Regions from separate parts of the Kineococcus gypseus genome, predicted to be linked through region 3. Evidence: riboswitches for the same ligand, from Rfam matches in the RefSeq annotation. Region 3 holds a riboswitch; each other region holds the start of a gene.
The links. A riboswitch is a leader RNA that binds a small molecule or an ion and turns the genes downstream of it on or off. The one in region 3 is predicted to bind S-adenosylmethionine.
Positions count from the first base shown of each region.

Region 1: it holds a riboswitch for S-adenosylmethionine, as region 3 does, so the genes downstream of both, ACRYMN_RS03970 (sulfite exporter TauE/SafE family protein) here and ACRYMN_RS18225 (MetQ/NlpA family ABC transporter substrate-binding protein) in region 3, are expected to answer to the same signal.
Region 2: it holds a riboswitch for S-adenosylmethionine, as region 3 does, so the genes downstream of both, ACRYMN_RS06255 (putative leader peptide) here and ACRYMN_RS18225 (MetQ/NlpA family ABC transporter substrate-binding protein) in region 3, are expected to answer to the same signal.

Region 1 covers NZ_JBJLRD010000007.1:54,759-64,543, forward strand. The annotation lists gene cobA (uroporphyrinogen-III C-methyltransferase) at 54-1,247, opposite strand; partial or broken gene ACRYMN_RS03950 (sulfate adenylyltransferase subunit 1) at 1,406-2,941, opposite strand; gene cysD (sulfate adenylyltransferase subunit CysD) at 2,941-3,879, opposite strand; gene ACRYMN_RS03960 (phosphoadenylyl-sulfate reductase) at 3,900-4,727, opposite strand; gene ACRYMN_RS03965 (nitrite/sulfite reductase) at 4,724-6,463, opposite strand; SAM riboswitch class IV at 6,751-6,866, shown strand; gene ACRYMN_RS03970 (sulfite exporter TauE/SafE family protein) at 6,899-7,837, shown strand; gene fdxA (ferredoxin) at 7,834-8,160, shown strand; gene ACRYMN_RS03980 (methylenetetrahydrofolate reductase) at 8,166-9,149, shown strand; gene metE (5-methyltetrahydropteroyltriglutamate--homocysteine S-methyltransferase) at 9,146-9,785, shown strand, end outside.
Region 2 covers NZ_JBJLRD010000011.1:62,297-72,081, reverse strand. The annotation lists gene ACRYMN_RS06285 (aminotransferase class V-fold PLP-dependent enzyme) at 1-1,045, shown strand, start outside; gene ACRYMN_RS06280 (LLM class flavin-dependent oxidoreductase) at 1,042-2,289, shown strand; gene ACRYMN_RS06275 (rhodanese-like domain-containing protein) at 2,286-2,759, shown strand; gene ACRYMN_RS06270 (putative leader peptide) at 2,798-2,953, shown strand; gene ACRYMN_RS06265 (LLM class flavin-dependent oxidoreductase) at 3,110-4,159, shown strand; gene ACRYMN_RS06260 (NtaA/DmoA family FMN-dependent monooxygenase) at 4,170-5,492, shown strand; SAM riboswitch class I at 5,639-5,735, shown strand; gene ACRYMN_RS06255 (putative leader peptide) at 5,742-5,828, shown strand; gene ACRYMN_RS06250 (amino acid ABC transporter permease) at 5,983-6,948, shown strand; gene ACRYMN_RS06245 (amino acid ABC transporter ATP-binding protein) at 6,945-7,730, shown strand; gene ACRYMN_RS06240 (ABC transporter substrate-binding protein) at 7,817-8,788, shown strand; gene ACRYMN_RS06235 (riboflavin kinase) at 8,934-9,428, shown strand; gene ACRYMN_RS06230 (nitroreductase family deazaflavin-dependent oxidoreductase) at 9,538-9,785, opposite strand, start outside.
Region 3 covers NZ_JBJLRD010000061.1:3,086-12,870, reverse strand. The annotation lists gene ACRYMN_RS18270 (hypothetical protein) at 46-300, shown strand; gene ACRYMN_RS18265 (DUF2795 domain-containing protein) at 330-521, opposite strand; gene ACRYMN_RS18260 (aminotransferase class V-fold PLP-dependent enzyme) at 657-1,835, shown strand; gene ACRYMN_RS18255 (YtxH domain-containing protein) at 1,910-2,272, shown strand; gene ACRYMN_RS18250 (IS110 family transposase) at 2,656-3,150, shown strand; gene ACRYMN_RS18245 (nuclear transport factor 2 family protein) at 3,201-3,563, opposite strand; gene ACRYMN_RS18240 (thiamine pyrophosphate-requiring protein) at 3,788-5,626, shown strand; gene ACRYMN_RS18235 (methionine ABC transporter permease) at 5,634-6,233, opposite strand; gene ACRYMN_RS18230 (methionine ABC transporter ATP-binding protein) at 6,295-7,323, opposite strand; gene ACRYMN_RS18225 (MetQ/NlpA family ABC transporter substrate-binding protein) at 7,325-8,275, opposite strand; SAM riboswitch class IV at 8,488-8,597, opposite strand; gene ACRYMN_RS18220 (DUF6328 family protein) at 8,631-9,194, opposite strand; partial or broken gene ACRYMN_RS18215 (methylated-DNA--[protein]-cysteine S-methyltransferase) at 9,520-9,785, opposite strand, start outside.

The DNA.
Region 1 (9,785 bases), on a different contig from region 3:
GGGAGCGTGCGCCCGCCACCGCGTGCGCCCGGGGTCGCGTGCGCCCGGGGTTCTCAGCCGACGGGGCCGCGCAGCGCCTCGACGACCTCGCCGACCACGACGACGGCCGGTGCGCGCACCCCGGCCGCGCGCGCGACGTCGGCGACGTCGGCGAGCGTGGCGGTGGTGGTGCGCTGGCGTGGGCTCCAGCCGTCCTGCACGACGGCGACGGGGGTGGCCGGGTCCTTGCCGGCGGCCAGCAGGGCGGCGGCCAGGCGCTCCAGCGCCGTGACGCCCATGAGCACCACGAGGGTCCCGTCCAGGGAGGCGAGGGCGTGCAGGTCGTCCTCGTCGAGGTCCTCGTGGCCGGAGAGCACGGTGACGCAGCGCGCGGCGCCGCGGTGGGTGACGGGGATGCCGGCGGCGGCGGGCACCGCGAAGGCGCTGGTGACCCCGGGCACGACCTCGACCTCCACGCCGGCCTCGCGGCAGGCCAGGACCTCCTCGCCGCCGCGGCCGAGCACGTAGGGGTCCCCGCCCTTCAGGCGCACCACGGTGCGCCCGGCCAGGGCCGCGTCGACGAGGACGCGGTTGATCTCCTCCTGCGGCACCGGGTGGTTCCCGGCGGCCTTGCCGACGTCGACGACCTGCACGTCCGGGTCGAGCTCGGCGAGCACCCCGGTGGGGGCCAGGCGGTCCACGACGACCACGTCGGCCTCGGCCAGGCGCCGGCGCCCGCGCAGGGTCAGCAGCTCCGGCTCGCCGGGGCCGCCGCCGACGAGCACGACGCGCCCGCGCCCGCGGCGGTGCCGGCGCAGCGGGGCACCCCCGGAGTCCACGTGGTGGCCCAGCGCGGCGGCCAGCGCCCGGGTGCGGCCGGTGTCCGCCCCGGCGCCGACGGAGAGGACCACGTCGTCGCGGCGCACCACGGCCGGCGCGGCGGCGGAACCGGTCGCCGGGTCGCCCGGGTGCACGCACCACAGCCGGTGCCGCTCGGCCAGGGCGGCCACCGCGGCGTCCTCGCGCGCGTCGCCGGTGGCGGCGTGCACGAGCCAGGCGCCGACGAGGTCGGCCTCCGCCGCGGTGCCCGCGCGCCAGCGCACCCGCCCGCGCGCGTGCTGCTCGCGCAGCTCCTCGCACAACGCCGCCGCGACGACGAGGACGTCCGCGCCCGCGCCGGCCAGCTCGCGGGCCGAGGCCGCGGCGAGCGGGCCGCCCCCGGCGACGAGCACCCGCCGCCCGCGCAGGTCCAGGTGCACCGGCTGCATCAGCCCGGCCCGTCCTCCGCGCCCGGTGCCAGCGCTCCCAGTGCGCGGGCCGCGGCCGCGGCGGGGTCCTCGCCGGCGAGCAGGGGCACGACGTGCGCCGCCGCGCCCGCGGCGCGCACCACCCGCGCCGCCGCCTCGGCCGCGTCCGCGTCCTCGGCGCTCAGCACCGCCACCACGCCGGCGTCCGCCAGCAGCAGGGCCGCCTGGGCGCTGCGGCGCAGCGCCTCGGCCCGCTCGGGCGCCGAGGCGCCCAGGTCCGCGAGCAGCCCGGCGCGCAGGTTCTCCGCGCGCAGCGCGTACCCGGGCCGGCCGGCGGCCAGCAGCGCCGCCTCGACGGCGCCGGCCACGTCGGCCGGGTCGGGCGCGCCCTCGCCGGGCACCAGCCACAGCGCCGCCCCCGGGTGCGCGCGGTGCGCGGTGGACGGGCGCCAGCGCGCGTCCTCCTCGGCCCGGGACCCGGCGCGCCGCTCGACGGCCTCGCGCACCACGCCGGCGGCGACCGTGTCGTGGGTGTGCTCGTCGACCAGGACGAAGGCGCCCATGTCGCGGTTGCGCGCGTACGGCTCGACGACGAGGTCGACGGCCGTGCGCAGCGTCACGGCGCCGATGTCGTTGAGCAGCAGCACCTCCGGGTCGGGCACCTCGGTCAGGGTGGCCGAGTCCATGCGCTCGTGCAGCGCCACGACCTCGGCGCGCACGGTGCGGGTGGTGTGCTTCAGCAGCAGCCGGCGGCCGGGGGAGAGCGGGTCGGTGTGCATCCAGCACACCTGCGCGCGCAGCTCGCGGGTGACGGTGGGCTCGGCGCCGGGGGCCACGAGCACGTCGCCGCGGCCGACGTCGACCTCGTCGGCCAGCTCCACCGCCACCGACAGCGGCGGCACGGCCACCTCGCGCGACTCGTCCAGGGTGTCCAGCGCGGTGACGCGGGTGCGGGCCCCGGAGGGCAGCACCACCACCTCGTCGCCGGCGCGCAGCGTGCCGGCGGCCACCCGGCCGGTGTAGCTGCGCCGGCGCCCGGCCACGGGCCGCGAGACCCACTGCACGGGCAGCCGCAGCCGCCCGACGCCGAAGTCGGGCGGCAGCACCTCCACCGCGTCCAGGTGCTCCAGCAGCGTCGGCCCGTCGTACCAGGGGGTGCGCTCCGAGCGCCGGGCGACGTTGTCGCCGAGCTTGGCGGCCACCGGGACCACGAGCAGCCGCACGCCCAGGCGCTCGGCGACCGCGCGCAGCTCCTCGCGCACCGCCTCGAAGCGGGCACGGTCGAAGTCGACGAGGTCCATCTTGTTCACCGCGGCCACCAGGTGCGGCACGCCCAGCAGGGTCGCGATGCGCGCGTGCCGGCGGGTCTGGTCGAGCACCCCGGCGCGCACGTCCACCAGCAGCATGGCCAGGTGGGCGTTGGAGGTCCCCGTGACCATGTTGCGCGTGTAGCGCTCGTGGCCGGGGGTGTCGGCGAGGACGTAGTTGCGCTTGGCCGTGGAGAAGAACCGGTAGGCCACGTCGATGGTGATGCCCTGCTCGCGCTCGGCGCGCAGCCCGTCGGACAGGGCCGCCAGGTCCGGGCCGTCGGGGCCCTCGACGGCGGCGAGGTGGTCGGTGGGCAGGGAGCCGGTGTCCAGCAGCAGGCGCCCGATGAGGGTGGACTTGCCGTCGTCCACCGACCCGGCGGTGGACATGCGCAGCAGTTCGCGCATCAGAAGTACCCCTCGCGCTTGCGGTCCTCCATGGCGGCGACGGAGGTGCGGTCGTCCGCGCGGGTGGCCCCGCGCTCGGAGACGGTGGCGGTGCCCAGCTCGGCGATGACGGCCTCGACGTCGGCGGCCTCGGAGCGCACCGCGCCGGTGATGGTCAGGTCGCCCACGGTGCGGTAGCGCACCTGCAGGCGCTGCACCCGCTCGCCGGGGCGCGCCGGGGTGAGGTCGGAGACCGCCAGCAGCATCCCGTCGCGCTCGACGACGTCGCGCTCGTGCGCGTAGTAGATGCTCGGCAGCTCCAGGCCCTCCAGCGCCACGTAGCGCCACACGTCCAGCTCGGTCCAGTTGCTCAGGGGGAACACCCGCACCTGCTCGCCCCGGTGGATGCGCCCGTTGTACAGCGACCACGGCTCGGGGCGCTGAGCACGCGGCTCCCACTGGCCGAACTGGTCGCGCACGCTGAAGACGCGCTCCTTGGCGCGGGCGCGCTCCTCGTCGCGGCGCGCCCCGCCGAACGCGGCGTCGAAACCGCCCTCGGCCAGGGCGTCGAGCAGGGTGCGCGTCTGCAGGCGGTTGCGCGAGGCCCCCGGACCGCCCTGCTCGCGCACCCGGCCGGTGTCGATGGCCTGCTGCACCGAGGCGACGACCAGGCGGTGCCCGCCGCGCGCCAGGCGCCGGTCGCGGAAGTCGATCACCTCGGGGAAGTTGTGCCCGGTGTCCACGTGCATCACGGGGAACGGCACGGGGGAGGGGCGGAACGCCTTCTCCGCCAGGCGCAGCAGCACGATGGAGTCCTTGCCCGCGGAGAACAGCAGCACGGGCCGCTCGAACTCGGCCGCCACCTCGCGGATGACGTGGACCGCCTCGGCCTCCAGGGCGCGCAGGTCGTCCACGCGCAGCGGGTCGGCCGCCGGCGCGACCGCACGCGCGGCTGGCAGCGCGGTCGTCGCCGCGGTGCTCACAGGTGGATCCCGCACTCGGTCTTGGCGGTGCCCGCCCAGCGGCCCGAGCGCGGGTCCTCGCCCGGGGCCACCGCCCGGGTGCACGGCTTGCACCCGATGGAGGGGTAACCGCTCGTCAACAGCGGGTTCACGGGGACGGCGTGCTCGGTGGCGTACCCCACCAGCTCGTCGAACGTCCACGCCGCCAGCGGGTTCAGCTTCACCAGACCGTGCCGCTCGTCGAACTGCACCAGCGGGGTGCGCGCCCGCGTGGGCGCCTCCTCGCGGCGCACGCCGGTCACCCACGCCTCGTAGCCGGCCAGCGCGCCGGCGAGGGGCTCGACCTTGCGCAGCCGGCAGCACTGCGCGGGGTCGCGCTCGTGCAGGCGCGGGCCCAGCTCGGCGTCCTGCTCGGCGACCGTGCGCCGCGGCAGCACGTCCACCACGCGCACGGGCAGGGAGAACTCCACCTCGTCGCGCGTGCCGCGCGTCTCCGCGAAGTGGTAGCCGGTGTCCAGGAACAGCACGTCCACGCCCGGGGCGTGGCGCGAGACCAGGTGCGGCAGGACCGCGTCGGCCATGCTGCACGCCACCGCCAGCGTGCCGGGGAAGGTCGCGGCCGCCCAGGCGGCGACCTCCTCGGCGCCGGCGCCGGCCAGGCGCGCGGCGCCCTCCTCGGCGAGCGCGCGCAGCTGCTCGGCCGAGCGCACGCGGCCCGGGGGCGCCGCCGCGCCCTGCGCGGCCGGCAGCGCGGTCGGCAGCGCGGTCGTCGTCGCGGTCGGCAGCGCGGTCGTCGTCGCGGTCGTCGTCGCGGTCGTCGTCGCGGTCGTCGTGCTCTCGCTCATCGCAGAGCCTCCTCGTCGCTGCGGTGGGCCCACGCCGCGAAGGTCTCGCGCGGCTCGCGGGTGTCGAGGTAGCGCCGCACGACGCGCTCGACGTAGTCGGCCAGGCCGGTGGCGGTCACCTTCAGCCCGCGCACGGTGCGGCCCAGGCCGGGCTCGGCGCGGTCGGCGGAGGCCAGGCCGCCGCCGAGGTGGACCTGGAAACCGGGCACCTGCTCGCCGTGCTCGTCCTGCACGAGCTGACCCTTCAGGCCGATGTCGGCGGTCTGGATGCGCGCGCACGAGTTCGGGCAGCCGTTGACGTGCAGCGTGATCGGGGTGTCGATCTCCACCCCGGCCAGGCGCCGCTCCAGCTCGTCGATCGCGCGCGCGGAGGTGGCCTTCGTCTCGACGATGGCCAGCTTGCAGAACTCGATGCCGGTGCAGGCGATCGTGGTGCGCCGGAACGGCGAGGGCGTGGCGGTCAGGCCCAGCTCCTCGGCGCGCGCGACGAGCGCGTCCACCCGGGCCGGGTCGACGTCCAGGACGACGACCTTCTGGTGCGGGGTCAGGCGCACCCGGCGCGAGCCGGCGGCCTCGACCGCGTCGGCCAGCTCGCGCAGCACCGCGCCGCTGACGCGGCCCACCGTGGGCGACAGGCCCACGTACAGGCGCCCGTCCTTCTGCTCGTGCACGCCGACGTGGTCGCCGCGACCGCGCGGCGCCGGCGGCGGCGGCCCGTCCGGCAGCGCCCGGCCCAGGTACTCGCGCTCGAGCACCTCGCGGAAGCGCTCGGCCCCCCAGTCGGCCACGAGGTACTTCAGCCGCGCCTTGTTGCGCAGCCGCCGGTAGCCGTAGTCGCGGAAGATGCTCACCACGCCCAGCCACACCTCGGCGGCGTCGGCCGGGGTGGCGAACGCGCCGAGCCGCTGTGCCAGGTGGGCGCTGGTGGACAGCCCGCCGCCGACCCAGACGTCGTAGCCCGGGCCCAGCTCGGGGTGCACCACGCCGACGAGGGAGACGTCGTTGATCTCGTGGACGACGTCCTGGCTGGGGTGCCCGGTCACCGCGGTCTTGAACTTGCGCGGCAGGTTGGCCAGCTCCGGGTCGCCGATGAAGCGCTCGACGATCTCCTCGACCACGGGCGTGGGGTCGATCACCTCGTCGCGGGCGATGCCGGCCACGGGGCTGCCGAGCACGACGCGGGGGGTGTCGCCGCACGCCTCGGTGGTCTGCAGGCCCACGGCCTCCAGCCGCCGCCAGATCTCCGGCACGTCCTCCACGCGCACCCAGTGCAGCTGCACGTTCTGGCGGTCGGTGATGTCGGCGCTGCCGCGGGCGAACTCCTCGGAGACGCCGGCGACCACCCGCAGCTGCTCGGTGGTCAGGGACCCGCCGTCGATGCGCACGCGCAGCATGAAGAACTCGTCGGAGAGCTCCTGCGCGCTCAGCTGGGCGGTGCGCCCGCCGTCGATGCCCGGGCGGCGCTGCGTGTACAGCCCCCACCAGCGGAAGCGGCCGTTGAGGTCGTCCGGGTCGATGGAGGCGAAGCCGCCGTGCGCGTACACCTGCTCGATGCGCTCGCGCACGTTCAGGCCGCCGTCGGCCGCCTTGAACTCCTCGTTGTGGTTCAGCGGCGTCGTGCCGTCCACGCGCCACTGGCCCTCGCCGCCGGCGCGCGCGGGGCGCGGCCGGCGCGCCGCGGTGCGCGGGCCCGCCGGGCCCTGCTCGGTGGAGGTGGTGCTGGCGTCGGGTGTCATCGGACCTCACGGGGGAGCGGGCTCCTCGTGAGGAGGAACCTCAGGCGGTGGGGTGCAGCGCGCGACCGCGGCGGCAGGCGTAGGTGCTCTGCAACCGCATGAGGTCGACGTACCGGCGCGAGACCAGGCGCACGGCGGGGAGCTGGACCACGGGTCCACGGTAGAGCACGCCGGGGCCAGCTCCAACACGCCGGCCGCGCCGGCGCGCTGCGGCGCCCAGCGGCGCCCAGGGGCGACCTGCGCCGAACCTGTTGACCTGCGTCCGGGGTGCCCCTACCGTCGGGAGCGGTCACGAGTACCAGCGTCAAGCCCCGGCTCGCTGGTCGGCAACCCTCCTCTCGCGGCGGGGTGCTCCGGGTGAGGACCTGGCCGGTCGCGGACGTGCGCCCGGCAAGCGCGGACCTGCGGGTCCCCGGGAAGCGAAGTGGACCCCTCGTGCAGAAGATCGCCCTCCTCGCCGTCGTCGGGCTGCTCGCCCAGCTGGTCGACGGCTCGCTCGGCATGGCCTACGGCGTCACCTCCACCACGCTGCTGCTGGCGATCGGCGCCAACCCGGCGGCCGCCTCGGCCACGGTGCACCTGGCCGAGATCGGCACCACCCTCGCCTCCGGGACGGCCCACTGGCGCTTCGGCAACGTGGACTGGCGCGTGGTGCTGCGCGTGGGCCTGCCCGGCGCCGCCGGCGCCTTCGCCGGCGCCACCGTGCTCTCCTCGCTGCCCTCCGAGGCCGCCGCGCCGGTCATCAGCGCCCTGCTGCTGGTGCTGGGCGTCTACGTCCTGCTGCGCTCGGCCGTCTCCCGCTTCGACGAGCGCTCGCTGCGCAAGCCGCTGCGCCGCCGGTTCCTCGCGCCGCTGGGGCTCTTCGCCGGTTTCGTGGACGCCACCGGCGGCGGCGGCTGGGGGCCGGTGGGCACCCCGGCGCTGCTGGCCTCGGGCCGGCTGGAGCCGCGCAAGGTCGTCGGCTCGGTGGACACCAGCGAGTTCCTCGTCGCGGTGGCCGCCAGCGCCGGGTTCCTCGTCGGCCTGGGCTCGCAGGGCATCGCCTGGGCCTGGGTGGGCGCCCTGCTGGCCGGCGGCCTGATCGCCGCCCCCGTCGCCGCCTGGCTGGTGCGCTACGCGCCGCCGCAGGTCCTGGGCACCGCCGTCGGCGCCGTCATCGTCCTGACGAACTCGCGCACCCTGCTGCGCAGCGACGCGGTGGGCGCCCCGGACGCCGTGCGCTGGGCCGTCTACGCCGTGGTGCTGCTGGCGGGGGCCGTGGCCCTGGCCCACGCGCTGCGCCGGCACCGCCGCGCCCGCCCGGTGCCCGCCCAGCGCACCGGCGCCGCCGGCCTCGTCGGCGCCGTCGAGCCGGAGAGGACCCCCGCGCCGTGACCTACGTGATCGCCCAGCCCTGCGTGGACGTCAAGGACAAGGCGTGCATCGAGGAGTGCCCGGTCGACTGCATCTACGAGGGCAAGCGCTCGCTGTACATCCACCCCGATGAGTGCGTCGACTGCGGCGCGTGCGAGCCGGTGTGCCCGGTGGAGGCCATCTACTACGAGGACGACGTGCCCGAGCAGTGGTCGGCGTTCACCGCGGCGAACGTGCAGTTCTTCGACGCGGTCGGCTCGCCCGGTGGTGCGGCCAAGACGGGCCTGATCGAGGCGGACCACCCGGTGGTGGCCGCGCTGCCCCCGCAGGGCGGGGAGCGCTGAGGTCGGTGAGCGTCGCCGCGCTCGTGGCCGGCGGTGCCGGCCGCCCGACCCTCAGCTTCGAGCTGTTCCCGCCGCGCTCGGAGGCCGCGCGCGACGCGCTGCACGGCGCCGTGGCGCAGCTGGCCGGCGCCGGGCCGGACTTCTTCTCCGTCACGCACGGCGCAGGCGGCACCACCCGCGCCGCCGGGTGCGAGCTGCTGGCGCACCTGCGCCGCGAGACGCGCGCGGTGGCGATGGCCCACCTGACCTCGGTGGGCGCCACCCGCCGGCAGGTCGTGGAGCTGGCGGAGGAGTTCTTCGCCCGCGGCGTGCGCGACGTCCTCGCCGTGCGCGGGGACCCGCCGGCCGGGCGGCTGCCCGACCCGGCCCCCGAGGACGCCGTCACGCGCGCCTGCGACCTCGTGGAGCTGGTGCACGTGGCCGACCGCCGCCACCGGGTGCGCGCCGGGGCGGTGGCGCCGCTGACGGTGGCCGTGGCCGCCTTCCCCGCCTCGCACAGCCCCGGGGACCTGCAGGCGCTGCGCGCCAAGCAGGACGCCGGCGCCTCGTTCGCCATCACCCAGGTGACCTACTCCGCCGCGGAGTACGCCGCCTTCACCGAGCGGGTCCGCGCGGCCGGCATCACGCTGCCGCTGCTGCCCGGCATCGTCCCCACCACCGACCCCGCGCGGCTGCTGCGCCTGCAGCAGCTGACCGGCGTGCCGGTCCCGCGCGAGCTGCTGGCCCTGCTGGAGTCCGCCGCCGAGCACGGCGAGGCGGCCCGCCGGCGCGCCGGCACCCGCTTCGGGCGGGCCCTGGCCCGCGACCTGCTGCGCGCCGGCGCCCCCGGCCTGCACCTCTACACGTTCAACTCGGCGCCCGCGGCGCTGGACCTGCTCGAGGGAGCTCACCTCGGCGCCGGGACCCCGACGGTCCCGAGCTCGGCCGGACGGCCGCAGGCACCCGCGGTTCCCCACGACGCCGCGCTCGCGGCTGGAGGATCACGATGAGCACCCCGTCCCGCACGACCCCGCACGACCCCGCCGGAGCCCCGGGCGCCGCGGACGCGCCCGGCACCGAGGTGCCGGCCTGGTCCGGCACCGTCCTCGGCTACCCGCGCATCGGCCGGCGCCGCGAGACCAAGAGGGCGCTGGAGGCCCTGTGGGCCGGAGAGGCCGACGTGGCCGCCACCGAGCGCGCCCTGGCCCGGGTGCGCGCGAGCACCGTGCGCCGCCTGAACGACCTCGGGCTGCGCGCGCACGACGCCTCGATCCCCTCGGCGTCCTCCGCCTACGACCACGTCCTGGACGCCGCGATCGCCCTCGGCGCGGTGCCGCCGCGCTTCGCCGACGTCGTCGGCGCCGACGGGCGCGTGGACCTGGCGGGCCTGTCGACCATCGCCCGCGGCCGCGGCGCGGACGCCCCGCTGGAGATGACGAAGTGGTTCGACACGAACTACCACTACCTCGTCCCCGAGATCGGGCCGGGCACGCAGTTCCGCTTCGCCGACGACCGCTCGGTGCGCGAGTTCTCCGAGCACCTGGCCGACGGGTTCCTCACCCGCCCCGTCCTCGTCGGGCCGGTGACGTTCCTGCTGCTGTCCAAGGCCGCCGACGGCAGCCCGGAGGGCTTCGCGCCCATCCAGC
Region 2 (9,785 bases), on a different contig from region 3:
GCGCAGCACCACCGACGCCCTGGACCTGCTCTCGCGGGCCGTGCCGGCCGGCGGGCGCGTGCTGGTGGCCGACGTGGAGCACCACGCGAACCTGCTGCCCTGGCAGCGCTCGGCGCGCACGACGGTCGTGCCCGGCGGCGCCGACCTCGACGCGACGGTCGAGGCGCTGGAGGCGGAGCTGGCCACCGGCCGCTACGCGCTGCTGGCCGTCACCGGCGCCTCCAACGTGACCGGCGAGGTGCTGCCGCTGCGGCGCCTGGTGCGCGCCGCGCGCGCGGGCGGGGCGCGCACCGCCGTGGACGGCGCCCAGCTCGTCCCGCACCGCCGGGTGGACCTGGCCGCCGACGGCGTGGACTACCTCGCCCTGTCCGGGCACAAGCTGTACGCCCCCTTCGGCGCCGGCGCGCTCGTGGGCCGGCGCGACTGGCTGGACGCGAGCGAGCCGTACCTGGCCGGTGGCGGCGCGACGCTGCACGTCGGCGTGGACGCGGTGCGCTGGGCCGAGGGCCCCGAGCGGCACGAGGCCGGCTCCCCCAACGTGCTCGGCGCGGTCGCCCTGGCGCGGGCGTGCGAGGAGATCGCCGCGCTGCCCGCCGGGGCGCTGGAGGCGCACGAGGCGCTGCTGCGCGAGCGGCTCGTCACGGGCCTGCTCGCCCTGCCGGGCGTGCGGGTGGTGCGCCCGCACGCCGCCGACGCCGTCGGCGTCGTCACCTTCACCCTGCCCGGGCACCCCTCCTCCGCGGTGGCCGCGTACCTGTCCGCCGAGCACGGCGTCGGCGTGCGCGACGGGCGCTTCTGCGCGCACCGCTTCGCGGACTCCCTGGGGCTCGGTGACGGCGCGCTGCGCGCCAGCACCGGCGTGGGCACGGGCACCGACGACGTCGACCGGCTCCTGCACGCGCTGGAGCGCTTCCTCACCGAGGGCCCGCGGCTGCGCTACGCGGTCGTCGACGGCGCCTGGGGCCCGGTGCCGGACCCGCGCCCGGACCCCGCGGCGTTCCTGCGCGCCGGGACCCCCGGGACCGCCGGCGGGGTGCCCGCGTGAGCGCGGCCGTGCAGGAGGCGCCCGCCGCGCACCTGTCCGTGCTCGACCTGGCGCCGGAGTCCACCGGGGAGCCGGCCGGCAGCGCTGTGGCGCACAGCCTGGACCTGGCCCGCGCCGCCGAGCGGTGGGGGTACCGCGGGTTCTGGCTGGCCGAGCACCACCTGTCCCCGGGCGTGTCCTCCGCGGCCCCCGCGGTGCTGGCCGCCCTGGTGGCGGCGAGCACCCGGCGCCTGCGGGTGGGCTCCGCGGCCAGCCTGCTGGCGGTGACGACCGCGGCGGTGGCCGCCGAGCAGTGGGCCACCATCGCCCGCGCCGCCGGCGACCGCGTCGACCTCGGCTTCGGCCGCGCGCACGTGCCGGCGCCCGCGGCCGCCGCTCGCGCGGGCGGCGGACCGGACAGCGGACCGGGCGGCGCCGACGGGGGCGCGGGCGTCCCGCACGCGTCCCGGGTGGTGGACGGGCTGCCGGTGCCCGCGCCGCCGCCCCCGCCGCTGCGCGACCCCGCGGTCCTGGAGCTGCTGCGCGCCTCCGCCCGCGTGCTGGGCGTGCACCGCGCCGACCCCCCGCCGCTGGCCGACGAGCTGCGCCTGGCCCTGGACCTGCTCGGCGGGGGGCACGTCGACGCCGACGGGCGCCGGCACGGCAGCGCGCTGCTGTCGGGGGCGCCCGTGCGCGTGCACGTGCTGGCCTCCAGCGGCGGGGAGTCCGCGCGCGCGGCCGGCGAGCTGGGCCTGCCCCTGGTGGCGAACTACCACGTGGCCCCCGCGGCCGTGCTGGAGACCGTCGAGGCGTACCGCTCGGCGTTCCGCCCCGGGGTGCTGCCCGCGCCGCGCGTGGCGGTCTCGGTGGACGTCGTGGTGGCCGAGAGCGACGAGCGGGCCGCCGAGCTGGCCGACCCGCACGGCCCGTGGGTGCTCAGCATCCGCCGCGGGCGCGGCGCCGTGCCGGTGCCCGCCCCCGCCGAGGCGCGGGCGGCCACCTGGACCCCGGAGGACCGGGCGCTGGTGGCCGACCGCCTTGAGGCGCAGGTCGTCGGCTCGCCGGCCACCGCGGTGCGGCGCCTGCACGCCCTGCAGCGCGCCACGGGCGCCGAGGAGCTGCTCGTGACCACCGCCACCCACCGCGCAGCCGACCGGCTGCGCTCCTACGAGCTGCTCGCCGCCGCCTGGCGAGCGGCCGGCGCACCCGCCGGGGGCGCCGGCGCACCCGTCCCGCGCACGTACACCCGACGGAGGACCCCGTGACCGCCAGCCCCGACCCCAGCACCCCCGCGAGCGGACCCGCGGACCCGCCCGGGGACCTGCCCGAGGCGCCGCTCGTGGACGCGGCGAGCGCCGGGCGCGCCGTGGCCGCCGGCGCGCTGCTCGTCGACGTGCGCAGCGAGGCGGGACGCGCCGCGAACGGCGCGCTGCCCGGCGCCGTCGTCGTGGCCAAGGACGAGGTGGAGCAGCGCTTCGACCTCGGCGGGAGCGCGGCGCTGCCGCAGCTGACGAGCCGGGACCAGCCCGTCGTGGTCGTCTGCGGCTCGCCCGCCGGTTCGGGCCCCGTGGCGGCCCGGCTGCTCGCGGCGGGCTTCACCGACGTGGTGCACGTGGACGGCGGCTTCCCGGCCTGGCGGGCCGCGGGCCTGCCCACCACCGAGCCCGCCGCGCCCGCGGAGCCCGCCGCGCCCGCGGAGCCCGCCGGGCCCGACGGGGCGCCGGGCGCGCCCTGACGCACCGGGCCCGCGCCCGTTTGACGCTCCCGAGGGCCGTGGAGTTCACTGCCGGGGCCGGCGACCGCGCCGAGGACGAGGGAGGACGTGTGGAGACCGCGGACCCCCGCCCCACCACCGCTCCGCTCGTCCACCTCGTGCGCAGGCTCCACGTGGACCTCGCGCGCCTCGCCAGCGCCGCCTGTCGCGCCTGACGCGCACCCTCCCCCGCCGGTCCCCGCACGCGCGGCGCCGGTCCTGCGCCCACCCGCACGACGTGCGCGCCGGGCACCGCGCGCGCCCGCGCCGCGCTCCCCGCACGGGCGCGGCGTCCCCGCACCACCCCCACCCACCTCCCGAGGAGCCCGACCGTGCCCCGACCGTTCCACCTGTTCCTCGACGTCGACGGCGGCGGCTGGCACCCGTCGGCCTGGCGGCGCTCGCGCGCCACGCCCTCGGAGGTCTTCTCCCCCGCCCGGCTGCGCGGGTTCGCCGTCACCGCGCAGGCGCAGGGCCTGACGGGGCTGACGTTCGAGGACTCCCCGCTGCCCGACCCGCGCAACCCGGCCGGACACCTGGACGCAGTGCAGCGCGCGGCGTTCCTGGCCGGCACGACCGAGGGCATCGGCCTGGTGCCCGTGGTGGCCACGACGTACACCGAGCCGTTCCACGTCGCCGCCCAGATCGCCTCGCTGGACCACTCCTCGGACGGGCGGGCCGGCTGGATCCCCGTGGCCACCGCGGACCCGGCCGCGGCGCGGGCGGTGGGCCTGCCCGTCACCGCCGGGGAGGACCTGCGCACGGAACTGGCCGACGTGGTGGGCGCGGTGCGGGCGCTGTGGGACTCCTGGGAGGACGACGCGGTCGTGCGCGACGTGGCCACCGGCCGGTACGTGGACCGCGACCGCCTGCACCACGTCGACGTCGACACCGGCCGCTGGTCGGTCAAGGGCCCGCTGACGGTGCCGCGCTCGCCGCAGGGGCAGTCCGTCGTGCTCGCCGCCGAGGGCGCGCTGCCGGACGCGCAGGTGGACGTGGTGCTCACCGGGGACCACGCAGCCCGCCGCTCCGGGGGCGGCCCGCTGGTGCTCGTGGAGGTCGAGCTCGCCCTCGACACCGACGCCGCCCCGGCCACCGAGCGCGTCGCCGCCCTGGACGCCGACGGGGCGGCGCCCGAGCGCGGGCGCGTGCGCTTCACCGGCTCCGGCGAGCAGTTCGCGCGGTTCCTCACCGACCTGTCCGCGCGCGTGGACGGGGTGCGGCTGCACGCGGCGGTCCTCGACGAGGACCTGCGCCAGCTGGTGCGCACCACGCTGCCCGCGCTGCGCGTCCAGCGCCTGCTGCAGGCCCCCCTCGCCGGTTCCACCCTGCGCTCCACCCTCGGCCTGACCCGGCCGGCCAACCGCTTCGCGACCGCCTGAGGAGCCGACGATGAGCACCGACGACCTGCGCTACCCGAACGCCACCGTCCACTTCGGGGTGTTCTTCCAGGGCGTGAACCACACGACCATCTGGTCGGACCCGCGCAGCGGCTCGCAGATGCACCGCTCGACGTTCACGCAGCTGGTCCGCACCGCCGAGCGCGGGCTGTTCGACGCGTTCTTCCTCGGCGAGGGGCTGCGCCTGCGCGAGCAGCGCGGGAAGATCCACGACCTGGACGTCGTGGGCCGCCCCGACGCGCTGACCGAGCTGGCGACCCTGGCCGGGCTCACCGAGCGCATCGGGTTGGTCGCCACGCAGAACACCACGTACAACGACCCGGCCGACCTCGCGCGGCGCCTGGCCTCCCTCGACGTGCTCTCCGGCGGGCGCGCGGCCTGGAACGTGGTCACCACGGACAACGCCTGGACGGGCGCGAACTTCCGCCGCGGCGGGTACCTGGACCACGCCGACCGCTACGAGCGCGCCGAGCGGTTCGTCACCCTCGCCCGGCGCGTGTGGGACAGCTGGGACGGCGGGGCGTTCACGCCGGTCGCCCACGAGGACCGGCTGTTCGACGTGGAGATCCGCCCCACCGTCCCGCGCAGCCCCCAGGGTCACCCGGTGATCTTCCAGGCGGGCGACTCCCCCGCCGGGCGCGACTTCGCCGCGCGCTCCGCGGACGTCATCTTCTCCCGGCACGGCACCGACCACGCCGACGCGCTGGAGTTCGCCGACGACGTGCGCCGGCGCGTCGTGGCCGCCGGGCGCCCGGAGGACGACGTGCTCATCCTGCCCGGCACGCAGATCGTCGTCGGCGACAGCGAGGCGGACGCGGAGGAGAAGGCCCGCTGGGTGCTGGAGAACCAGGTCACCCCCGCCACGGCGCTCTCGCTCGTGGGGCAGGTGTGGGGCGAGGACCTCTCCGGCTACGACCCCGACGGCCCGCTGCCGGCCCACGACCCGGTGATCGAGGACATCGACGGCACCCGCGGGGCCGCGCGCCAGGGCCACGACCCGCGCGCCATCGCGCAGCAGTGGCGGGCCGTGGCGGAGGAGAACAAGTACTCGCTGCGCGAGCTGGTCATCCACAACTCCACCCAGCGCGGTTTCGCCGGCACCGCCTCGCAGCTGGCCGACGAGCTGACGCGCTGGGTGCGCACGGGCGCCAGCAGCGGGTTCAACATCACCCCGTTCCTGGTGCCCAGCGGGCTGGACGACATCGTCGAGCAGCTCGTGCCCGCGCTGCAGGACCGCGGCGCGTACCCCACCGAGTACGTGGGCACGACGCTGCGCGAGCACCTGGGCCTGCGCGCACCGCTGACCCGGCGCTGACCCGGCGCTGACCCGGCGCTGACCCGGGCCCCGAGCGCCCCGGCGGCCGGCACCACGCCGGCCGCCGGGGCGTTCGCGCACCGGCGCGCGGACGCGTTCCGCCGCAGGAGATCGACAACACCCCGCCGGGTGCGGTAGTTTCTCCTCGTCCATCCAGAGCGGCTGAGAGACCTGGCTCGTCGACGCCGCAGCAACCCCCCGAGGGAACTCGGGCGCGGGTGCTTCCGCCAGGACCGATGGGAGTCGAGCATGACCCGCACCGCCCGCGCCGCGTCCTTCGTGCAGCGCCGCCACGTCGACCTCGGCCGCGTGGCCTCGGCGGCCTGTCGCGCCTGAGCGCAGCACACCCTCCCCGCACCGCCCCCACCGCCGCGGCGCCTCCCGCGCGCCCGTGGCGCGCTGACGCTCCGGGACCGACCGGGGCGCCAGCACCCGCGCGCCCGCGCCCCCTCACCCGCCGCCCGAGCGGCCCCTGCCCGAGGAAGCACCCGTGACGATCCCCACCCCCACCGCGCCCGGTGCGCGGTCCGCACCACCGCCCGCCGCCCCCGCGCCGGCCGTGCGCGTCCTGCCCGCGCGCCACCCGTGGCGCTGGCTGGCCACCGCCGTCGTGGCGGTGCTGGCCGCCATGGCCGTCAACGCCCTGGTGACGAACCCCGCGTGGGACTGGCCGACCGTGGGCGAGTTCCTGTTCTCCGCGACGATCCTGGAGTCGCTGTGGCTGACCGTGCAGCTCACGGTCGTCGGCACGGTGATCGGGCTCGCGCTGGGCACGGTGCTGGCGTTGATGCGGATGTCGTCGAACCCGCTGCTCAAGGCCGTCAGCTTCACCTACATCAGCGTCTTCCGCTCGGTGCCGCTGATCCTGCAGCTGCTGTTCTGGTACAACCTGGCGATCCTCTACGACCGCATCGGCCTGGGCGTGCCGTTCGGCCCGCAGTTCGTCAGCGTCCCCACCCAGGACCTCGTCGGCCCGGTCACCGCGGCGTTCCTGGGGCTGGGCCTGCACCAGGCCGCGTACTGCGCGGAGATCGTGCGCTCGGGGTTCCTGGCGGTCGACCCCGGCCAGCGCGAGGCGGCGGCGGCGCTGGGCATCCCGCGCGCGCGGCAGTTCTGGCGCATCCAGCTGCCGCAGGCGCTGCGCGTCATCGTGCCCACCACGGGCAACGAGGTGATCGGGCTGCTCAAGGGCACCTCGGTGGTCTACGTCATGGCGCTGCCGGAGCTCTTCTACCAGGTGCAGGTCGTCTACAACCGCACCGGTCAGGTGATCCCGCTGCTGCTCGTGGCGGCCGTGTGGTACTTCGCGCTGACGACCGTGCTGTCCGTCGCGCAGTGGGCGGTGGAGCGCCGCTACGGCCGCGGCAGCAGCCGGCACGAGGAGCCGTCGCTGCTGCGCCTGGCCCGGTCGCTGCGCGCCGCCGGGGCGCGCCGGGGCGCGGGGGTGGCGCGGTGAGCGCGGTGGGCACCGTGGCCGAGCAGCCCGTCGTGCGCCTGCGCGGCGTGCACAAGCGCTTCGGCGCCGTGGAGGTGCTGCGCGGCGTCGACCTGACCGTGGAGGCCGGCACCGTGACCGTCGTCCTGGGCGCCTCCGGGTCGGGCAAGTCCACCCTGCTGCGCACGATCAACCACCTGGAGAAGGTGGACGCCGGCGTCGTGGAGGTCGGCGGCGAGCTCATCGGCTACCGCCGGGCCGGCGCGCACCTGCGCGAGCTGCACGAGCGCGAGGTGCTGCGCCAGCGCTCCGGCATCGGCTTCGTCTTCCAGCAGTTCAACCTCTTCCCCCACCTGACCGTCCTGGAGAACGTCCTGGAGGCGCCGCTGTCGGCGCAGCGCCGCCGACGCGCGGAGGTGCTGCCCGAGGCCCGGGCGCTGCTGGCGCGCGTCGGGCTGGCCGGCAAGGAGGACGAGTACCCGCGCCGCCTGTCCGGCGGGCAGCAGCAGCGCGTGGCGATCGCCCGCGCCCTGGCGCTGCGGCCCTCGCTGGTCCTCTTCGACGAACCCACCTCCGCGCTGGACCCCGAACTGGTCGGCGAGGTGCTCGACGTCATCCGCGACCTCGCCGCGGCCGGCACCACGATGGTCGTCGTCACGCACGAGATCGGCTTCGCCCGCGAGGTCGCCGACCGCGTGCTGTTCCTGCACGAGGGCGTCGTCGTGGAGGAGGGGGCGGCCCGGGAGGTCCTGGACTCCCCCCGGCACGAGCGCACCCGCGCCTTCCTCGCGAAGGTCCTCTGAACCGTCCCACCGCGCTCCGGCACCGCCGGGGCGCCCCACCGGCCCGGCCGCCCGGGCCGGTCCGCGCCCACCCCGAGGAGAAACCCTTGCTCAGCCGCCGTTCCCTGCTCGCCGCCCTCGCCGCCGCGCCGCTGGCGCTGTCCGCGTGCGGCACCCCCGCCGACCCGGCCGCCGACGCCGCGGCCGCGCCGGCCACCGCCGACGGCGGGGTGGACACCAGCGCCGCGCAGCCCGGCCGTCTCACCGTGGCGGCCGCGCCCGCGATCGCGGCGAAGGTCCCGCAGGCGATCCGCGAGCGCGGCACGCTCGTCATCGGCACCACCGGCAACGGCAACCCGCCGCTGAGCTTCCGCGCCGACGACGACGAGACGGTCATCGGGATCGAGCCGGACCTGGCGCTGCTCGTGGCGCAGGTGCTCGACCTCGAGCCCGACGTGCGGACCACGTCCTGGGAGAACCTGTTCCTGTCCATCGAGTCCGGGCAGTACGACGTCGGGTTCTCGAACATCACCGTCACCGAGGAGCGCAAGGAGAAGTACGACTTCGCCTCCTACCGCGTCGACACGCTGGCGTGGGAGGTGCCGGTGGACTCCGACATCACCGCCATCGAGGGACCCGAGGACGTCGCGGGCCTGACCGTCTCGGTGGGCTCGGGCACCAACCAGGAGAAGGTGCTGCTCGACTGGGACGCGCAGAACCGCGCGGCCGGACGCGAGCCGGTGGAGATCCAGTACTACCAGCAGGCCTCCGACACCTACCTGGCCCTGAAGTCCGGGCGCATCCAGGCGGCCTTCGGCCCCAACCCCACCGCCGCCTACCACGCCCTGGTGGCCGGCGACACGAAGATCGTCGGCCTGGTGCCCGGCGGTGGCACGATCCAGGCCGACATCGCCGCGACCACGCAGAAGGGCAACGGGCTCGTGCAGGCCCTGGCCGAGGCGATCGACCACCTCATCGCCGAGGGCGCCTACGCGAAGACCCTGGAGCGCTGGAACCTCGGCGACGAGGCGCTGCCGGCGTCCCAGGTCAACCCGCCCGGGCTGCCCAAGACGCAGTGACGGCCGCGGGGTGGCGGGCACCTGCCCGCCACCCGGGAAGCTCCCGCGCGCGCGGGGGGTTCCTGCGGAGGACGACCGGACCCCGGACCCCGGGGCCGGGCAGCGCGGCGGGCCGGGGACCGGCCGCCGGGACGAGGGAGGCACCGTGGAGGAGCAGTCAGCGGGTCGTGGGCACCTGCCGGGCACCGGGCACCTGCCGGGCGCCCGACCGGCCGGCAACGACCTGCCGCAGCCCCGGGCGGGCGGGCCGGAACCGGTTCTGGAGGTCGCCGGGGTCGTCGAGCACGGCGACGCGCGCGGCCGCACCCTGGGCTTCCCCACCGCCAACGTCGCCGTGCCCGCGCACGGCCTGCGCGACGGCGTGTGGGCCGGCACCGTGCAGGTCGGTCAGGACGTGCACGTGGCGGCGGTGTCGGTGGGTCACCGGCCCACCTACTACGGGCGCGAGGGCGCCCGGCTGCTGGAAGCGCACCTGCTGGACTTCTCCGGCGACCTCTACGGCCGGGAGGTGCTGGTGCGCCTGCACGTGCGGCTGCGCCCGCAGCGCCGCTTCTCCGGCTCCGCCGACCTCGTCGAGCAGCTGCACCGCGACGTGGCGGACACCCGCACCTGGGCCGCGTGGGCGCTGGCGCGCGCCTAGGCGAGCACCGGCGGACACCGGCGGACACCGGCGGACACCGGCGGGCACCGGCTCCCGCCGCGCCGGTGCGCCGCCCCGGTCCCCTCCGCCGGGGCGGCGCACCGCTCCCTCACCCGCGGGTGGCGGCGCGGCGTCCCCAACGGGCCATGACCGCGGCCGTGGCGAGGCAGGTCGCGACGACCGGGGTGGCGACCGGGTCGCGGCCGGCGGGGCGGAGCACCGCGCGCGTCTCGCGCTCGACGACGTATCCCAGCACCATGACGGTCCCGAGCACGCCCAGGGCACGGGCCGCCACCGGCTGGGGGGCGCGCGCCAGTCGGACGGTGCTCACCGCCTGCAGCACCATCATCGGCACGG
Region 3 (9,785 bases):
GTGGGGGTAGTACCCGGGTGACCGTGCGACGGGACGAGGGAGGTCGTGGTGGACCGACGCTGGACGGGGATCGGCGACGCCGTCCTCGCCGTGGCCCTGCTGACCACCGCCGTCGTGCTGGCCGGCGCCGCGCGCTGGCCCGAGGCCGTGCTCGCGCTGCTGCTCGCGGTGGCCTGGGGCGCCGCCGCCGCGCGCCGCCTGGCCGGGCGCCGTGCCCCCGCGCTCACCACGGAGGCGGTCGCCGCCGCGGTCGGCGCGGCCGGGCCCGCCGAGGCCCGGGTCGACCCCCGCGCCGCCTGAGGCGGGCGCGGGGGCCCGGACCTGCGGGCTCAGCCGCCGGAGACCTCCGAGGACACCCCGGTGGGGCCCTCGTACTCGCGGTCGGCGATGCCCGCGAGCGCGTCCTTGACCTCCTTCGGCGCGCCGTTGTCGTCGGCGGCCTTGAGCAGGGCGTCCTTCGACGCCGGGTACTCCACGCCGTGCAGCGCCTTCTGGACGTCGATGGGGCTGACGTTGGCCACGGGTCCTCCTGGGTGCTCGTCCGGGTGGTCGCCCGGGGGGTGGTCGCTCGTGCACCGGCCGCCCTGCGCGGCCGTCGGGCACCATCCACCCGCAAACCGGGCGACCGCGCACGCCGGGACTGCCACGATCGCACCGTGCAGCGCACCGTCGACACCCCCGGCCCCGTCCACCCCGCGGACAGCTCCCCCGCGCCCGCCGGGGCGCTGGCCGACGCGTGGCGGCGCACCCGCCCGCCGCGCCGGCTGGTGCACCTGGACTCCGCCGCCGCCGGGCGCAGCGGCTGGGCGGCGCTCGACGCGGCCGCCGCGCACGCGCGCCGTGAGGCCGAGGAGGGCGGCTACGTCGCCGCCGCCGGCGCCGCGGCGGTGCTCGAGCGCGCCCGCGACGACGTGCGCGCGCTGCTGGGCTGGCCGGCCGGCGAGGGCGTGGTCGCCTTCGTGCACGGCGCGGGCGACGCGCTGCAGCAGCTGCTGCTGAGCTGGCCCGGCGGCCCGCCGGCCACCGCGGCGCACGCGCCCGGCGAGTACGGGCCCAACGTGGCGATACTGCGCCGCGCGGGCGTGCGCCCGCTCGTCGTGCCCGGCCCGCACCGCCTGGACCCGGAGGCGTTCGCCCGCGCCGCGGCCGGCGGCGAGCGCCCCGGCCTGGTGCACGTGACGTGGGTGGGCAGCCACGTGGGCACCGTGCAGCCGGCCGCGCAGGTCGCCGCGCAGGTCGCCGCCGCGGGCGTGCCCGTCGTCCTCGACGCCGCGCAGGCCCTGGGCCACGTGGACACCGACCTGTCGGCGCTGCCCGCGGAGGCGGACGTCGTCGTCTACGGCACCTCCCGCAAGTGGCTCGCCGGCCCGCGCGGGGTGGGCGTCGTCGCCGCCCGCGGGCCGCTGGCGCAGCGCCTGGGACCGCTGGAGCAGCACGAGGCCCACGTGGCCGGGCGCCTGGGCCTGGCCGCCGCGCTGGCCGAGCACCGCGACCTCGGCCCGGCCGCGGTGCGCGCGGGGCTGGCCGCCGTCGGCGCGGCGGTGCGCCGGCGCCTCGCCGAGGCGCTGGCCGGGTCCTGGGAGGTGGTCGAGGACCTCGACGAGCCCAGCGCCACCGTCACGCTGCGCCCGTCGGCCCCGGGGGCGGCCGCGGGGGTGGACCCGGCCGCGGTGCGCGCGCGGCTGCTCGAGGCCGACGGCGTGCTGACCACCGCGCTGGGCACCGAGCGCGCACCCGGGGAGATGCGCGTGCCGGCGCTGCGCGTCAGCGGGCACCTGGACACCTCCGCGCAGGACGTGGAGGTGCTGGTGCGGGCCCTGCGCCGGGCGCTCTGACGAGCGCGCGGCCCGCGGCGCTGGGAGAGTGGTCGGTGATCACCCGATCACCCCCCGAGACCCGGAGGTCCACGATGAAGGGCAAGGTCCTGTTCCTCGTGGCCGGCACCGCCGGCTACGTCCTCGGCGCCCGCGCCGGGCGGCAGCGGTACGAGCAGATCCGCTCGCTGGCCACGCGCGCCTGGGACAACCCGCAGGTGCAGAAGCGCGTCGTCGACCTGGAGGACAAGGCCACCGAGGTGGCCCGCCAGGCCGGCACCGCCGCGCAGGAGAAGGTCGGCGCCGCCGCCGGCAGCGTGCGCACGAAGGTGACCGGCGGCCAGAACACCTACGACCCGGCCAGCCCCAGCGGCGTCGGCAGCGCCGACGAGCCGGCGGGCGGGCAGGTGGCCGAGCCGCTGGGCGAGCAGCACCACACTCGGATGCCCACCGACTGACGGGCCACCGAGCCGGGTCCCTCCGGGAGCAGGCTCGGTGCCGGTAGCGACCGGTGGGGTCAGCACTCCCACCGACTGGACCGTGGAGTTCCGGTGCCAGAGCGTGCGCCCCACCGGTCGTGGGCAGGCGTGACCGCTGCCGGGGTGACGTGCCCCGCCGTGGCCGAGGGTGGCCGGTGGTGGTGAGCGCTCGAGCACTGGCCGCTGCTCCGCTCCGTCGCTGCCGTCGGGGCGGCCCGCCGGGGGTCGTCCTTCGTCGGTGACGACCGGGCCGGTGGTGACCACGATGTGGTGATCCACGACGGGCAGGGCCGGCGGCTGGTCGGCGGCTGGTCGAGGCCCGTCCGCCCGAGGGCGCGGCAGGGACGGCGCGGCTGCACGCGGTGATCTCCGAGCACCTGCACGCCGAGGACGACGTCGACCCGCTGAGCGGCTGCCTGCGCGCCGGTGCGGTGGTCGTGGGGATCGAGACCGACCGGGGCACGTGGGTGCAGGCCCTGCTGGCGGCCAGGTGCACCGTGCACGCGATCGACCCGGTCCAGGCCGCCCGGTACCGGCAGCGGCACACCAGCTCGGGCGCGGAGCCCGACGTCGGGGACGCCGGGGTGCTGGCTGGGATCGTGCGCCTGGACGCCGCTCACCACCGCCCGGTCACCGGGGACAGCCAGGACGTCGAGGGGCTGGAGCTCCTGGTCCGGGCGCACCAGAGCGCGATCCGGGACCGCACCAGGGAGCTCCAGCGGTTGACCGCGGCGCTGCCTGCACGGCTGCCTCACGACGCACACACCCTGCGACGAGCGCACCGCCTGGCCCCGGCCGCTCGCACCGGCCCGCACCCCGCCGCCGTCACGACGACCGGCCGACCAGCAGCAGCCTGAGCAGGCCCACGACCGGACGAGCTGTCACGTCCGGCCGTTCGACCGGTCGGCTACTGCGTCACGGGCGTGAAGGCGGCGGCCAGCACCTGCCACCCACCCGCGGTCCGCACCCACAGGCGCGTGTACCGCACGCGTGCGCTGACGGCCGCGCCTGCTTGGACGGCGTCGACGTCGAGGACCGTGCGCGTCACCCCGGTGGCGCCGTCGTCGTGGACCTCGACCGACTGCTCGACCATGGCCTCGATGCGCAGGTTGCCCGATCGGTAGCTGTCGAGGTCGTCCTGCTTGGTGAAGGTCGACCCGTCGGGGCCTCTGCCGACGACGTCCGGGTGCAGCAGCGCCTCGAGCGCGTCGACATCGGCGGCCAGCTGCGCGGCCTGCAGTCGACGTTCAGCGGTCAGGAGGTCGTCCACCCGGGCCAGCCTCGTCGTCCGGGCCGTGACCCGCAAGGCTCTCCCGCTCCACGCGCATCACCGGCCGCCGGCGTCCCCCACGGCACCACCCCGTGCGGCCCGAGGTCGACCTCCCGACCCCTGGGGTGTCCGACGTGCGCGGGCGCACCGGCTGGAGCCCACGGCCGGAGCGCCCCACCCCCGCTCCGGGTGCGCGGGCCCGGTGCGGCGCGGACCCTGGGACCATGGCCTCCCCCACCGTCGGTGACCACGTCGTCTCGCGCCTGGCCCGCTGGGGCGCGCGCCGGGTGTACGGCTACCCCGGCGACGGCATCGGCGGGGTGGTCTCCGCCCTCGGGCGCGCCCAGGCCGCCGGCGAGGCGGAGTTCGTGCAGGTGCGCCACGAGGAGACCGCCGGCTTCGCCGCCACGGCCGACGTGAAGTACGGCGGCAGCCCCATCGGGGTGTGCGCGGTGACCTCCGGCCCCGGCGCGGTGCACGCCCTCAACGGCCTGTACGACGCCAAGCTCGACCACGTGCCCGTGGTGGCGCTGCTCGGGCAGAGCGCCTCGAACTCCCTGGGCACCGGGTACTACCAGGAGCTGGACCTCGTGCGGCTGTACGCCGACGTCGCCGGCGAGTACCTGTTCCAGGTCAGCGACCCCAGCCAGGTGCAGCACGCGGTGGACCGCGCCGCGCGCACCGCGCTGGAGCGGCGCACGGTGACCGCGATCGTGCTGCCCAGCGACCTGCAGGACGCCGACGCCGTCCTCGAGGTGCCCGTCGGGCACGGCTACACCCACACCAGCGCCGTGCCGGGTTCCCTGCCGGGCACCCCGCGCCGCGAGGCGCTGGAGCAGGCCGCCGCGGTGCTGCGCTCGGGCGAGCGGGTGGCGGTCCTGGCCGGCGCGGGTGCGCTGGGCGCCACGCAGGAGCTGACCGCGGTGGCCGACCGCCTCGGCGCCGGGGTGGCGAAGGCGCTGCTGGGCAAGGCGGTCCTGGACGACCGCCTGGACTGGGTGACCGGCTCGATCGGCCTGCTCGGCACCCGCCCGAGCTGGAACCTGATGCAGGAGTGCGACGTCCTGCTGATGGTCGGCACGACCATGCCGTACAGCGAGTACTACCCGCCGCCCGGGCAGGCGCGCGCGGTGCAGATCGACGTGGACGGCGCGCGCTGCGGCCTGCGCTACCCCACCGAGGTCAACCTCGTCGGCGACGCGGGCCTGACGCTGGCGGCGCTGCTGCCGCTGCTGGAGGGCGCCGAGCCCGACCCGTCGTGGCGCGAGCGCATCGCTGGGTGGAACGCCACCTGGCGCGCCTGGGGCGAGGAGCGCGCCGCGGCCGCCGCGCACCCGCTGAACCCCGAACTGGTGGTGCGCGAGCTGTCCTCGCGGCTGACCGACGACGCGATGATCGCGGTGGACTGCGGCACCGCGACGAGCTGGTACGCCCGCGACCTCGACCTGCGCCCGGGCATGCTCGCCTCCCTGTCGGGCACGCTGCTGTCGATGGGCGGCGGGATGCCCTACGCGCTGGCCGCCAAGCAGGCCCACCCCGACCGGCCGGTGCTGGCGCTGATCGGCGACGGCGCCATGCAGATGAACGGCATCAACGAGCTCGTCACCGTCGCGCAGCGCTGGCGCACGTGGGCCGACCCGCGGTTCGTCGTCGTGGTGTTCAACAACCGGCAGCTCTCGTTCGTCGCGTGGGAGGCGCGCGCGGTGCAGGGCGAGGTGCCCTTCGGCGCCGCGATGGACGTGCCGGACCTGCCCTACGGGGAGTACGCGCGCCTGCTCGGCCTGGGCGGGGTGCGCACCGAGGGGCCCGAGGGCCTGGCCGCGCTGCTCGACGCGGCGCTGGCGGCCGACCGGCCCACCGTCGTCGACGCCGTCGTGGACCCGGACGTGCCGATGATCCCCCCGCACGTCACCCGTGAGCAGTTCCTCGCCACCGCGAAGGCCACCGCGAGGGCGGGCCTGCACGGCGACCCCTCGGCCGCCCGCATCGTCGTGGAGGGCGCCCGCGAGACCGTGGGCGCCGCCGCCCGCGCCCTCGGCCGCCGCCGCGGCGAGCACGGCTGACCCCGCCTCAGCGGCGCAGGACCCCGCGGGCGATCCGGTTGCCCAGCAGCTGCCCCAGCTGCACGATGACGATGATCGTGGCGACGCTGACGTAGATGACGCCGTAGTCGTAGCGCTGGGCGCCGTACTGGATGGCGTAGCTGCCCAGCCCGCCGCCGCCGACGAGACCGGCCTGGGCGGTCATGTCGACGATGCCCACGAAGATGAACGTGTACCCCAGCACCAGCGGGCCCAGGCCCTCGGGCACCACCACGCCGAAGAGGATGCCCAGCCGGGAGGCGCCGGCGGCGCGCGCGGCCTCCACGACGCCGGGGTCCACGCCCACCAGCGACTGCTCGACGATGCGCGAGACCGCGAACGCGGCGGCCAGCGCGATGGCGAACGTCACCGCGCCGGTGCCGATGTTCGTGCCGATCACCGCCACCTGCAGCGGGGTGACCGCGGCGAGGAAGATGACGAACGGGATGGGGCGCACCACGTTGACGACCAGGCCCAGGGCGCCGAACACCAGCCGGTTGCCCAGCAGGTTCCCCGGGCGGGTGGCGTACAGGGCGATGCCCAGGGCCAGGCCGAGCAGGCCGGAGGCGACCATGGAGACCACCGCCATGAACAGGGTCTGGCCGATGGCGTCGAGGTAGACGTCGGCCGTCCTGGTGAAACCCTCCACCTCAGACCTCCTCCTCGGCCACCACGCCCGCGCCGCGCAGCGCGGCCAGGGCCGCCTCGACCGCCGCGTCCGGGCCGGTGGCCTCGTACGTCAGGGAGCCGATGCGCCGCTCGCGCAACTCCCCCACGCCGCCGTGCACGAGCTCGGTGCGCACCCCCGCGGAGGCGAACGCGTCGTCCACGCGCTTCTGCAGCCCGGGCTCGTCGGTGATGCGCACGGTCACCAGGCGCCCGGGGTGGTGCGCGCGCAGGCGCGCCAGCTGCTCGGCCGAGGGCCGGTCGTGCAGGACGCTGCGCACGAACCGGCGCGCCGGCGCGGTGCGCGGGGCGGAGAACACGTCGTACACGTCGCCGACCTCCACGACGCGCCCGGCCTCCATGACGGCCACGCGGTCGGCGATCTGCCGCACCGCGTCCATCTCGTGCGTGATGACGACGATCGTCACGCCCAGCTCGCGGTTCACCCTGCGCAGCAGGGAGAGCACCTCGGTGGTGGTCTCCGGGTCGAGGGCGCTGGTGGCCTCGTCCGCCAGCAGCAGCGGGGGGTTCGTCGCCAGCGCGCGGGCGATGCCCACGCGCTGCTTCTGCCCGCCGGAGAGCTGCTCGGGGTGCGCGTGGGCGCGCTCGAGCAGGCCCACGAAGTCCAGCAGCTCCGCCACGCGCGCCTCGCGCTGCGCCTTCGGCACCCCGGCCACCTTCAGCGGGTAGCCGACGTTGCCGGCCACGGTGCGCGAGCGGAACAGGTTGAACTGCTGGAAGATCATGCCGATCTCCCGGCGCGCCGCCCGCAGCTCCTTCTCGGGCAGCCGCGTCAGCTCCCGCCCGGCCACCTCGACGCCGCCGGAGGTGGGCGCCTCCAGGGCGTTCACCAGGCGCACGAGCGTGGACTTGCCGGCCCCGGAGTACCCGATGACGGCGAGCACCTCGCCGGTGCCCACCTCCAGGCTGACGTCGTCCACGGCGGTGACGCTCCTGCCGCCGCGCTCGTAGCGCTTGGTGACGCCCCGCAGGCGCACGAGGGGTTCGGACATCTCAGCCCTGCGCCGCCCGCGCGTCCTCCTCCACGGTGGCCAGGTCCTCCTGCAGGACCGGGGCCTCCGTGTCGCGGACGACGGCCTGCGGGTAGCTCTCGACGAACTCCGCCTGCACGGCCGGGTCGTGGATGAGCTTCGCCAGGTCGAGGTAGGTCTGGTCGCCGGTGTCCTCGGCGCGCGAGACGAAGAGGTTCACGTACGGGGCCGCGGAGGGGCTGGCCGGGTCGTCCTGGAACACGATGTCGTCCGGGGACAGCCCGGCGCTGGTGGCGTAGTTGTTGTTCACCACAGCGCCGTCGGCGGACCCGCTCTGCAGGGCGCCGGCGGTCTGCGAGGCGTCCAGCGGGACGACCTCCACGCGCGCGGACTCCACGTCCTGCGTGGTGGAGAACGCGGTGCCGCCCCCGGCCAGGGTCACCAGGCCGGCGGCCTGCAGCACCAGCAGCGCGCGCGCCTCGTTGATGGCGTCGTTCGGGATGGCGATCGTGGCGCCCTCGGCGAACTGGCCGGGCTCCTCGACGGTGGTGGAGTACAGCGGCAGCGGGTACACGGCGGTGGCGCCGATGGGCTGCAGGTCGTCGCCGGCGGTCACGTTGTAGTTCGCCAGGTACTGCACGTGCTGGAACTGGTTGAGGTCCACCTCGCCCTGGCTCAGCGCCGGGTTCGGCAGGCTGTAGTCGGAGAAGTTCACCAGCTCCACCTCGACGCCGAGGCGCTCGCGCGCCAGGTCGACGTAGGTGTTCCAGTACGGCTCGGCCTGGTCGGTCACGCCGATGCGCACGGTGCGCACCTCGCCGCCGCCGGCGGCGGTCGTGGCGGTGTCGTCGCCGCCGCGCACGAGCAGGGCGACGACGACGGCGGCCACCACGGCGACGGCGAGGCCGACGATCAGCGGCAGCCGGCTGCGCCGGGGCTTCTCGGGCAGGGCGGGGGGCGTGGTGCTGGACAAGGCGGGCTCCTCGCGGGTGCGGGTTCGGGTGCGCGGCGGACCGGGGTCGGGCCGCGGGGCGGGACGGGTGGCGCCGCTCGGGCGCGCGGGGGGGGTCAGCCGCGGGTCGCGGGACCGCCCCGGGGGCACGAGGCCGCGGGGCGGGAGGTGGTGCACGGGATCACGACGAACAGCCTCCTGCCGGGGAGGGCGAGCGCGCGCTGCGCCGCTCGACCACACGCTTGCGGGACGCACCGTCCCGCCGGGCTTTCACCTGGAGCACCCCACCGCGGACGAGGGTTGCCGGTCAGCAAGCCAGGGCTTGTCGCTGACGCTCGATGCCTGGGCCGGACTCTAATCGGCGCCGGATCGGGCGTCAAAGACGGGTCGCGGCACCCCCGCCGGCGCCCGCCCCGGGCGCACCCGCCCCCGGCGCACCGGCCACGGCGCGCACGGCGCGCACCTCCCGCAGCGGGAGCAGCAGCCAGCTCACCAGCACCGCGACGGCCACGGCCCCGGCCGCCGCCACGGCGGGGGCGCGCCCGCTGACCACGTCCACCACGAGCAGCACGGCGCCGGTGACGACCAGCCCGACGACGCCGAGGCCGGCGGTGGTGAAGCGCGTGCCCGCGCGCACCAGGCGGCCCTTGGAGCGGCGCCGGAAGAGGGCGCGGTGGTAGCCGACGGGCGCGATGAACAGCACGATCGCCAGGACCGCGAGCAGGAGCACCACCACGTAGACCCCGCGCTGGAACGCGTCGAGGTCCTCGAAGCGCGCCTGGAACGGCAGGGTCAGCAGGAAGCCCGCCAGCAGCTGCACACCGGTCTGCACCACCCGCATCTCCTGCAGCAGCTCGACCCAGTTGCGGTCCAGCCGCTCGGTCGGCGTCTCGCGCCGCAGCTCGGCGAAGGCGTCGTCGGCGTCGGCGGCGGTGCTCACCCGACCACCGTAGGCTGCGGGCGCCGCGCGGGCGCGGCAGCCGACCGGGCCGCCCCGGCCCGCCCGGGGCGGCTCAGCCCGGCGCGTCCACGTCGGGGTCCGCCGACGGGACGGGCTCCTCGCGGTCGTCGGCGTCGGAGGGCTCGGGACGCTCGCCCTCGGCGCGCAGCCGCTCGCGCTCGGCCGCCTCCTGCACCGCCTCGACGTCCTCCGGCCCCGGGGCCGGCTCGGGCTGGAAGTCCTCGGCGCTCGTCCCGCTCACGGCACCAGCCTGCCGCGCGCGCCCGCCCGCGTCGAGGCGCGCGGTGCCGGGCGCGGTGCCCACCTCCAGCGCCAGCAGCAGCCGCTTGGCCGCCGGGCCGCCGAGGTACCCCCCGGCCGCGCCGTCGGTGCGCACCACCCGGTGGCACGGCACCAGCAGCGGCAGCGGGTTGCGCGCGCACGCGGTGCCCACCGCCCGCACCGCGCGCGGGCTGCCCGCCAGGGCGGCCACGCGCGCGTAGGAGGCCGTCTCGCCGTAGCCCAGGCCGCGCAGCACGCCGAGCACCTCGCGGCGGAAGCCGCGCACCAGCGACAGGTCCAGCGGCACGC